DNA from 2 places in the Nonomuraea sp. NPDC046570 genome. Region 1 is predicted to be linked to the other one. Evidence: riboswitches for the same ligand, from Rfam matches in the RefSeq annotation. Region 1 holds a riboswitch; the other holds the start of a gene.

Region 1 (5,036 bases):
CCGCTCGGGCGCCCATCCCCGTGACCGAAGAGCCCGCCTACACCGAGACGGACACCACGCCCGCCGCGACCGAGCCGACCGCGCCCATGGCCGGGCCTGCGACGCCCGCCCGAGACGAGACCGCCGCCGACACGGCGGCGCCCGCCAGAGGAGAGAGCGCCGAGGCCGGCGAGACGCCATCGACGTACGGCCGGTCGGACGCCGACGACTCCGGGACGCCGCCGCAGTCGGAGGTCACCGAATCAGGGTCCACCTCGTCACCTGGGCTGCCCAGGCAGCGGGAGCCGGGCAAGCACGCCGCGCCCGGCGGCGAGCCCGGCAGCCAGGGGCTGAGCGGCCCGCAGAGCTGGTCGGAGGAGGAACGCAAGGACATCGACGCGCTACTCGCGGACAACCCGCGGCGTAAGGACCGCGGCTAGGGCCGAGCGGATCCGGCGACGAGGTCGCGCAGGGCGCCGAGGAGACGGTCCACGTGCTCCTCGGTGGACCCGATGCCGATCGACGCCCGTACGGCGGAAGCCGTACCGTCCTCGCACCCTCCGTCGGACTCGCCCAGCAGGTGACGCACGAACGGGTGCGCGCAGAACTTGCCGTCCCGCACCCCGATGCCGTAGTCACCGGACAGCGCCTCGGCGACCTCGCGGGCGGTGTAGCCGTCCACGACGAACGACACGATGCCCACCCGCGGGTGCTCGGGCCCCCACAGTGACAGCTCGCGCACCCCGCCGATCCCGGCCAGGCCGGCCCGCAGGCGGGAGATCAGCCGCTCCTCCTCGCGGACCAGGGAGGTCCAGCCGGTCGAGGTCAGCGCGTCGCAGGCGGCGGCGATGGCCAGCGCGCCGAGTACGTTCGGCGTGCCCGCCTCATGGCGCGGCTCGGCGTCCTCGTGCCACTCCGCCTCGTCCGCGCCCACGGCGCGCACCGCGCCGCCCCCCTTGAGGTACGGCTCGCCCGCCGACAGCCAGTCCCGCCGCCCGATCAGCACGCCCGCGCCGAACGGGGCGTAGAGCTTGTGCCCGGAGAAGGCGACGTAGTCGAGATCGAGCGCGGTGAGGTTGAGCCGCCGGTGCGGGACGAGCTGGGCGGCGTCGACCAGGATGCGGGCGCCGTGCCGGTGGGCGATGTGCGCGAGGGCGGCGATCGGCCACAGCTCGCCGGTGACGTTGGAGGCGGCGGTGACGACCAGCAGCGCGGGGCCGTCGACGGAGGCGAGCGCGGCGTCGGCGGCGCGGACGGCCTCGCCGGGGAAGGCGGGGGCGGCCAGGCGTACGGTCCGGTCCCAGGGGAGCAGGGAGGCGTGGTGCTCGGTGTCGAAGACGACCACGGTGGTGCCCTCGGGCAGGGACCTGGCCAGCAGGTTGGTGGAGTCGGTGGTGTTGCGGGTGAAGATCACCGCGTCGTCGGGGCGGGCGCCGGCGAAGGCGCGGACGGTGTGCCTGGCCTGCTCGTACCGGGCGGTGGTGAGCTGGGAGGCGTACCCGGCGCCGCGGTGCACGCTGGAGTAGGCCGGGAGCGCGGCGCTGACGGCCGCGCTGACCGGCTCCAGACACGGCGCGCTGGCGGCGTAGTCGAGGTTGGCGTACGGCACCAGCCGCCCGCCCCTGACCGGAACCTCAAGGTCGGCGCCCAGCACGGCGGGGATGGCCCGCCCGCCCCGCTGAACGGCGATGGCGGTGGGGGAGTCGGCCTGGGCGGGCACGGCGTTGAAGATCGTCAGAGTGGACACGCGAAAGCCTCCGGAGGTCATCGGACCCCTGGCCGTGGCGTATCGGAGCCCGCGCTTGCCCGCCACACCTCGTGACGGACCAGGTCCTCACCCGGGGCACCCCGCCGCGGACGCGAGGGTTGCCGGCCAGCGAGCCGGGGCTTGGCGCTGGCACTCATGACCTACGGCCGAACTATAACCGACACTTGGCGGTCGTTCGCAACCCGGCATTCGAGACGAGTGTGACCATGAAATGAACTTCTCCGACACGTCGCTCGTTGGGGCCAGGGAGGAAGACCGGCGAGCATGGAGGCACGGATGTTGGACTGGGTGGCAGACCCGCAGATCTGGATCGGGTTCTTCACCCTGGTTGCTCTGGAGATCGTGCTCGGTATCGACAACATCATCTTCATCTCGATCCTGGCCGGGAAGCTCCCGCCCGAGCAGCGGGACCGGGCCAGGGTGCTGGGGCTCGGCGCCGCGCTGGTCAGCAGGCTGGCGCTGCTGCTCGCGCTGTCGTGGGTGATCAAGCTCACCGCGCCGCTGTTCGAGGTGTTCGGGCAGGAGATCTCGGGACGAGATCTGATCCTGCTGCTGGGCGGGCTGTTCCTGCTGGCCAAGAGCGTCATCGAGATCGGTGACAGCATGGAGCTGAAGGACAAGGGCGGCAAGGAGCGCGCGGTCACGTCCTTCGCCTCGGTGATCCTGCAGATCATGGTGCTGGACATCGTGTTCTCGCTCGACTCGGTGATCACCGCGGTGGGCATGGTGGACGAGCTCGGCGTCATGGTGGCGGCGGTCATCGTGGCGGTGCTGGTGATGCTGTTCGCGTCGGGCCCGATCAGCAGGTTCGTGGACAAGCACCCGAGCATCAAGATGCTGGCGCTGTCCTTCCTCGTGCTGATCGGCGTGGTGCTCATCGCCGAGGGGCTCGGCCAGCACATCGCCAAGGGCTACATCTACTTCGCGATGGCGTTCTCGCTGGTGGTGGAGCTGCTCAACATCCGGATGCGGACCAGGCAAGCACGGAATGCCGACCATAAGATGGAATAGTGCAATTTGATCCTTGGAATCCTGATTTCGTCGCGCACCCGTACGACGTCTACGCCCAGCTCAGGCGCGAGGCGCCGGTCAGCTTCTTCGAGCCGACGGGGCAGTGGCTCATCGCCCGTCACGCCGATGTGAACGCGCTGCTCAGGGACCGCCGCCTGGGCCGCGCGTACCTGCATGTGACCACCCACGAGGAGTTCGGCCGCGAGCCGGAGCCGGACTTCCAGGATCCGTTCTGGCGGGTGGTCAGGGCCGGCATGCTCGACGTCGAGCCGCCCGTGCACACCCGTCTGCGGCGGCTGGTCTCCAAGGCGTTCACCCCGCGCATGGTCGAGTCGCTCAGGCCGAAGGTCAAGGCGATCGCGGAGTCGCTGATCGACGACTTCGTCGCCAAGGGCGGCGGCGACCTCATCTCCGAGGTGGCCGAGCCGCTCCCGGTGACGGTCATCGCCGAGATGCTCGGCGTCCCCGAGGCCGACCGCCACCTGCTGCGGCCCTGGTCGGCCGACATCTGCGGGATGTACGAGCTGAACCCGTCCGAGCAGGTCCAGCACACCGCGGTACGGGCGGCGGCGGAGTTCGCCGACTACCTCAAGGATCTGGCCCGCCGGCGCAGGGCCGAGCCGGGTGACGACCTGATCAGCCTGCTCGCCCAGGTCGCCGACGAGGGCGACAAGCTGACCGAGGACGAACTGGTCGGCACCTGCGTGCTGCTGCTCAACGCGGGTCACGAGGCGACGGTGAACGTCACCGGCAACGGCTGGTGGTCGCTGTTCCGCAACCCCGGCGAGCTGGCCCGGCTGCGCGCCGACCACTCGCTGCTGCCCACCGCGATCGAGGAGCTCATGCGGTGGGACACCCCGCTGCAGATGTTCGAGCGCTGGGTGCTGGAGGACATCGAGATCGGCGGCGTGCGCATCCCGCGCGGCGTGGAGGTCGCGCTGCTGTTCGGTTCGGCCAACCGCGACGAGGAGGTGTTCCCCGACCCCGACCGGCTGGACGTCGGCCGGGCCGACAACCCGCACATCTCCTTCGGCGCGGGCATCCACTTCTGCCTGGGGGCGCCGCTGGCCAGGATCGAGCTGGCCGAATCCTTCGGCGCCCTCCTGCGGAAGGCGCCGAAGATGGAGCTCGTCACCGAGCCCGTCTGGAACCCCGGCTACATCATTCGAGGGCTTCGGTCGCTGGACGTGTCTGTGTGAACCGCTCGATGAGCGGCTCGACCAGCCTGGCGGCCAGCGGTCCGAACGCGGCGAGGATCAGCACGTAGGTCGCAGCCAGCGGCCCCAGGTCCGGGTGCACGCCCGCGGCCACGGCCAGGCCGGCGACCACGATGTTGAACTCGCCGCGCGGGATCAGCGCGATGCCCGCGCGGGCCCGGCCAGCCCTGGCGATCCCCGCTCTTCGCGCCGCGTAGATGCCCGTGGCCATCTTGGTCACCATGCTGATCACCGCCAGCAGCACGGCCAGCCCGGCGACCGGCCCGATCTTCGTCGGGTCGGTCTGCAGACCGAAGAAGACGAAGAACACCGCGGCGAACAGATCGCGCAGCGGCATCAGCAGGGCGCGTGCCTCGTGCGCGAGCTCACCCGACAGCGCGATGCCGACGAGGAAGGCGCCGACCGCGGCCGAGACCTGGAGCTGCTGGGCGATCCCGGCCACCAGCAGGGCCAGGCCGACGACCTTGAGCAGCAGCACCTCGTTGTTCGGGCTGGACACGAACGCCTCGATGAAGCGGCCGAAGCGCAGCGCGACGATGAGGACGACGGTGACCGTGCCGAGCGCGATAGCCACCGTGATGGCGCCGCTCACCAGGCTCACCCCGGCCAGCAGCGCGGTCAGCACCGGCAGGTACACGGCCATGGCCAGGTCCTCGAAGACCAGCAGGCTCAGCACCACGGGTGTCTCGCGGTTACCGATCCACCCGAGATCGGACAGCACCTTCGCGGTGATGCCCGAGGAGGTCATGTAGGTCACGCCCGCCATCGCCACGGCGGCGACGGGACCCCAGCCGAGCAGCAGGGCGGCTATGGCGCCGGGTGCCGCGTTGAGCACCATGTCGACGAAACCGGCTCTGGCGTTGCCGCGAAGACTGGAGACCAGTTCACTCGCGTTGTACTCGAGGCCGAGTGTGAGCAGCAGGAGGACCACGCCGATCTCGGCGACGATGGCGATGAAGTCCTCGCTGGTCGCGAGGGGGAGGATGCCGCCCTCACCGAAGGCGAGGCCGGCGATGAGATAGAGGGGGATGGGGGAGATTCCGGCGCGCAACGCGAGAGCG
Region 2 (5,036 bases), on a different contig from region 1:
GTAGCCCTTGTCGAAGCGCATGCCCTCGGTGAGCTCAAGCTCGAGGCCGAAGGTGTTGCTCTCCTCGACGGTGATGACACCTTCCTTGCCAACCTTGTCCATCGCCTCGGCGATGAGGTTGCCGATCTCGACGTCACCGGCGGAGATGGAGGCGGTGGAGGCGATCTGCTCCTTGGTCTCCACATCCTTGGCCAGCTTGGAGAGCTCCTCGCTGACGCGCTCGACGGCCGCCTCGATGCCCTTCTTCAGGGACATCGGGTTGGCGCCGGCGGCGACGTTGCGGAGGCCCTCGCGGACCAGCGCCTGGGCGAGCACGGTGGCGGTGGTGGTGCCGTCACCAGCGACGTCGTCCGTCTTCTTGGCGACTTCCTTGACCAGCTCGGCGCCGATCTTCTCCCACGGGTCCTCGAGCTCGATCTCCTTGGCGATGGACACACCATCGTTGGTGATCGTGGGAGCGCCCCACTTCTTCTCCAGCACGACGTTACGGCCCTTGGGGCCGAGGGTCACCTTGACCGCGTCGGCGAGCTGGTTCATGCCGCGCTCGAGACCGCGCCGGGCGTCCTCGTTAAACGCGATCATCTTGGCTGCCATAAGGCTAGACCTCCCAGATGCAGGGTGGCTTGCAAGCAGATCGAGTCGACGCCCGCGACGGCATGAGGGTCCGACTCCATTCGGCGAACCCCATCGCCTCGATCCCCGGTAGTTGGCACTCTCGATGAGAGAGTGCCAACGAACTGTTTAGCACTCTACCCCGTCGAGTGCAAGCCAGACGCTCCCTGGCCCAGGTCAGCAGCCATGAGCGCGCGGGCCCGGCCGCCAGAGGACGGGCCCGCGCGCCGCGAGTCGACGAAAACGCGAGTGGCAGATCCGCACGTACTGCGTTGCCGTGTGAGCTGCCGGTGCATACCCGCTACATGGATCAGACCGCCCTGACGGACTCCGCCTGCGGGCCCTTCTGGCCCTGGGTGATCTCGAACTCGACGCGCTGTCCCTGCTCAAGAGCACGGTAGCCGTCCATCATGATCGCTGAGTAATGGACGAAGACATCCTTACCACCGTCTACCGCGATGAAGCCGTAGCCCTTGTCCGCGTTGAACCATTTGACGGTGCCCTGCGCCACTTTCCGACTCCTCTTACTGGGCTCCGGATCCGCCCATTCACTCGCGAGATCCGAGATCATCACGACTTATAGTGAAATCAGCCGCACGATCGCCCTCGACCATACCTGTGGCATGCCGGTGGGCAACAGAGTCAATCCGCAGCCGAATATCCGCTTCGCCGTTTTTCCTCCGCCACACAACGAAACATAAATCTACTTTCGCTCCGCGCGGAACATGAGCAACGCGCATAAACACACAAAGGCGCCCCCCGAAGGGAGCGCCTGGAGTGACGGGACGGCTCAGCCGCCCGCGACCGCCGGGATGATGGAGATCTGCGCGCCCGCCGGAGTCGAGCAGTCGAGCCCTCCGACGAATCGCACATCCTCATCGCCGACATAGACGTTGACGAAGCGCCGCAGCTTTCCGGACTCATCCAGAATGCGCGCGCCGATGCCGGGGTAGTCGGCGTCGAGCTTCTGCAGAACCTCGCGCAGCGTAGCGCCGTCGCCACTCACTTCGGCGTTACCGTCGGTATAAGTCCGCAGAATGGTGGGAATCCGCACCGAAACACTCATTTTTCAGCCTTTCTAGAGGGTCGCGCGGAACGCGTCGAGGGAGGGCTTGATCACGGCGGTGGGCTGCGCGTCGGCGGCCACGGCGTCGAGCGTCTTGAGCCCGTCGCCGGTGTTGAGCACGACCGTCTCGGCGTCAGGATCGAGCGTGCCCGCCTCGACGAGTTTCTTCAACACGCCCACCGTGACCCCGCCCGCGGTCTCGGCGAAGATGCCCTCCGTACTCGCCAGCAGCTTGATGGCCGCGACCACCTCGGCGTCACTGACATCCTCCACCGCACCCCCGGTACGGCGGGCGATGTCCAGCACGTACGGCCCGTCGGCGGGGTTCCCGATCGCCAGCGACTTGGCGATGGTGTCCGGCTTCACCGGCTGGACCACGTCGTGCCCCGCCTTGTAGGCCGCCGACACCGGCGAGCACCCCGTGGCCTGCGCGGCGAAGATCCGGTAGGGCCGATCCTCCACCAGCCCCAGCGCGATCAGCTCCTTGAAACCCTTGTCGATCTTCGTGAGCTGCGAGCCGGAGGCGACCGGGATGACGATCTGGTCGGGAATGCGCCAGCCGAGCTGCTCGGCGATCTCGTAGGCCAGCGTCTTGGACCCTTCGGCGTAATAGGGCCGCAGGTTCACGTTGACGAAGCCCCACTTGTCCCCGAGCGAGTCGCCGATCAGCTCGGAGCAGAACCGGTTCACCTCGTCGTAGGTGCCGTCGATGCCGATCAGCCGGCCACCGAACACCCGGGCCATCGCGATCTTGGCCTGTTCGAGGTCCGAGGGGATGAACACGCAGGCGTCCAGGCCCGCGCGGGCCGCGGCGGCGGTGACGGCGCCGGCCAGGTTGCCCGTGGAGGAGCAGGACAGCGTGTGGAAGCCGAAGTTGCGGGCCGCCTCGACGGCGATGGCGACCACCCGGTCCTTGAAGGAGTGGGTGGGATTGCCCGAGTCGTCCTTCACGTGGAGGGAGCGGACGCCCAGGGCGCGGCCGAGGTTCTCGGCCTTGACGAGCTTGGTCCAGCCGGGGTTGATGTTCGGCTTGGACGCCACGTCGGCGGGGACGGGAAGGAGCTTGCGGTAACGCCAGACGCTGGTGGGCCCCGACTCGATGTCGGCGCGGGAGACGGAGCCGAAGGAGTAGGCCACCTCTAGTGGCCCGAAACACTCCAGGCAGGCGAAGCTGGGGCCCAGATCGTAGCGGGTACCGCACTCGCGGCAGGAGAGTGCGACGGCAGGACCGAAGTCGAGCGACATGAAGCGAGGCCTTCCCTCATCTTCGTCTGCGACCACCCTGGCCACAGACCGGAATTGGCACCTCGTCCCGGTCGGCCTCGTCAGGTCACGAGCACAGTCCGGGAGGGTTGCCGGGGCTTCGCAGGGCCGGTCCCTCCACCCCTCTGGATGAGCAATATGAAGTTGTCGAACTGCCCAGCACTCTACCCGGAGTCCCGCGCGAGATGACCAGGCGTCTCATTGGGCGAGACAAGGGGTCTCACCGATAGTCCTCCCCCAGCGCCGCCTGGACGTACTTACGGGCCTGGTGGATTCGCGACTTCGCCGTGCCGAGCGGGATTCCGAGCTGCTCGGCCACCTCGTTGTAGTCGAGCTGGACGATGTCGCGCAGCACCAGAGCCTGCGCCAGATCCGGCTTGTCGGCCTCCAGCGACTCCATCGCGTCGAGCAGGTCGAGCCGCGATCCGGCGATGACGCTGACCCGCCGCGCGTCCGGCTTCTGCATCGGCAACTCATCGGAGGTCTGCTCGGCCGACCTGCGCTTCAACGTACGGTAGGTGGTGCGCGCGCAGTTGGCGGTCACGATGTGCAGCCAGGTGCTGAACCTGGCCCTGCCCTCGAAACGCCCGATGTTGCGCGCGACCGCCAGCAGCGTGTCCTGGCACGCCTCCTCGGCGTCCTGGTGGTAGGGCAGGATCCGGCCGCAGTGCCGCAGCACGTCCGGCTCGATCCGCTTCAGCAGCTCGCCCAGCGCGCGATGATCGCCGGACGCGGCGGAGCGGGCCAGTTCCTCGGTTAGCTCATCAAGCGCCATAGCGGGATCCTATGGTCGGGGGCATGTTTGGTTAACCTTCCTCGGAGCGCGGGTGAATCCATGAACAGCGTGCTTGTGGCGTCGAACAGAGGTCCAGTCTCCTTCACCGTGAGCGACGACGGTGTGCTGACGATGAAAAGAGGCGGCGGCGGCCTGGTTTCCGGCCTGTCCGGAGTGGCCAAGGACAACGGCGTGCTGTGGGTCTGCGCGGCCCTGTCCGACGCCGACCGCGACGCCGTACGGCTGGCCCCCGGCGGCCGTCTCGACCAGGCCGGCTACGACACCGGCGCGCTGCGCATGCTCGACATCGCGCCCGCCACCTTCCACCGCGCCTACAACGCCGTGGCCAACTCCACCCTGTGGTTCGTCAACCACCTGCTCTACGACATCCCGAACGCGCCCTGCTTCGGCACCAGGTTCCGCCGCGAGTGGGAGTCCTACCGCGACTACAACGGCGCGTTCGCGAGGGCGCTGGCCGAGGAGGCCGGGCACCAGGCCCGGGTGCTGGTGCAGGACTACCACCTGACGCTGACCCCCGCGATGCTCAGGGCGGAGCGCCCCGACCTTCGCGTGGCGCACTTCTCCCATACCCCCTGGGCGCCGCCCGAGTACTTCTCGCTGCTGCCCGACGAGGTGACCCGCGAGGTCCTGGAGGGCGTTCTGGGCGCCGACCACGCGGGGTTCCTGACCTGGAGGTGGGCCGAGGCGTTCATGGACTGCTGCGAGGCGCTGCTGAAGGCGTACGTCGACCGCGGGAGCCGTACCGTCACCTATGAGGGGCGGACGACGCGCGTCGGGGTGCACGCGCTCGGGGTGGACGGCGAGGCGTTGCGGGCGCGCGCCTGCGAGCCGGACGTGGAGTCGCACATGGCCGCGATCCGGCGGGAGGTGGGCGAGCGGCGGCTGATCGTCCGCATCGACCGGACCGAGCTGTCGAAGAACATCGTCCGCGGCCTGATGGCGTACCAGGAGTTCCTGGCCGCCCATCCGGAGTGGCACGGCCGGGTGACGCACCTGGCGTTCGCCTATCCGAGCAGGCACGACCTGCCGGAGTACCGCGAGTACACCGCGGCGGTGCAGCGCTGCGCCCAGGAGATCGAGAACCAGTACGCCACGGAGGACTGGGACCCGCTCATCCTCAACGTCAACGACGACTACCCGCGCTCGCTGGCCGCCTACCGCCTGGCCGACGTGCTGCTGGTCAACCCGATCAGGGACGGCATGAACCTGGTCGCCAAGGAGGGCCCGATCCTGTCGCCGGCCTGCGCGCTGGTGCTCTCCCGCGAGGCGGGCGCGGCGGCCGAACTGGGCTCCGACGCG

What was found. Region 1 has a riboswitch for S-adenosylmethionine ahead of ABZ911_RS33625 (aminotransferase class V-fold PLP-dependent enzyme). Riboswitches for the same ligand answer to the same signal wherever they lie in the genome.
Region 2: another riboswitch for S-adenosylmethionine. It lies ahead of thrC (threonine synthase); the one in region 1 lies ahead of ABZ911_RS33625 (aminotransferase class V-fold PLP-dependent enzyme).

What each region holds. Positions count from the first base shown of each region.
Region 1 is NZ_JBEYZF010000030.1:41,870-46,905, forward strand. It holds gene ABZ911_RS33620 (DoxX family membrane protein) at 1-419, shown strand, start outside; gene ABZ911_RS33625 (aminotransferase class V-fold PLP-dependent enzyme) at 416-1,669, opposite strand; SAM riboswitch class IV at 1,773-1,888, opposite strand; gene ABZ911_RS33630 (TerC family protein) at 2,024-2,758, shown strand; gene ABZ911_RS33635 (cytochrome P450) at 2,758-3,957, shown strand; gene ABZ911_RS33640 (cation:proton antiporter) at 3,920-5,036, opposite strand, start outside.
Region 2 is NZ_JBEYZF010000013.1:151,285-156,320, forward strand. It holds gene groL (chaperonin GroEL) at 1-594, opposite strand, end outside; gene ABZ911_RS22265 (cold-shock protein) at 923-1,123, opposite strand; gene ABZ911_RS22270 (MoaD/ThiS family protein) at 1,403-1,678, opposite strand; gene thrC (threonine synthase) at 1,691-2,923, opposite strand; SAM riboswitch class I at 2,937-3,077, opposite strand; gene ABZ911_RS22280 (RNA polymerase sigma factor) at 3,162-3,716, opposite strand; gene ABZ911_RS22285 (trehalose-6-phosphate synthase) at 3,777-5,036, shown strand, end outside.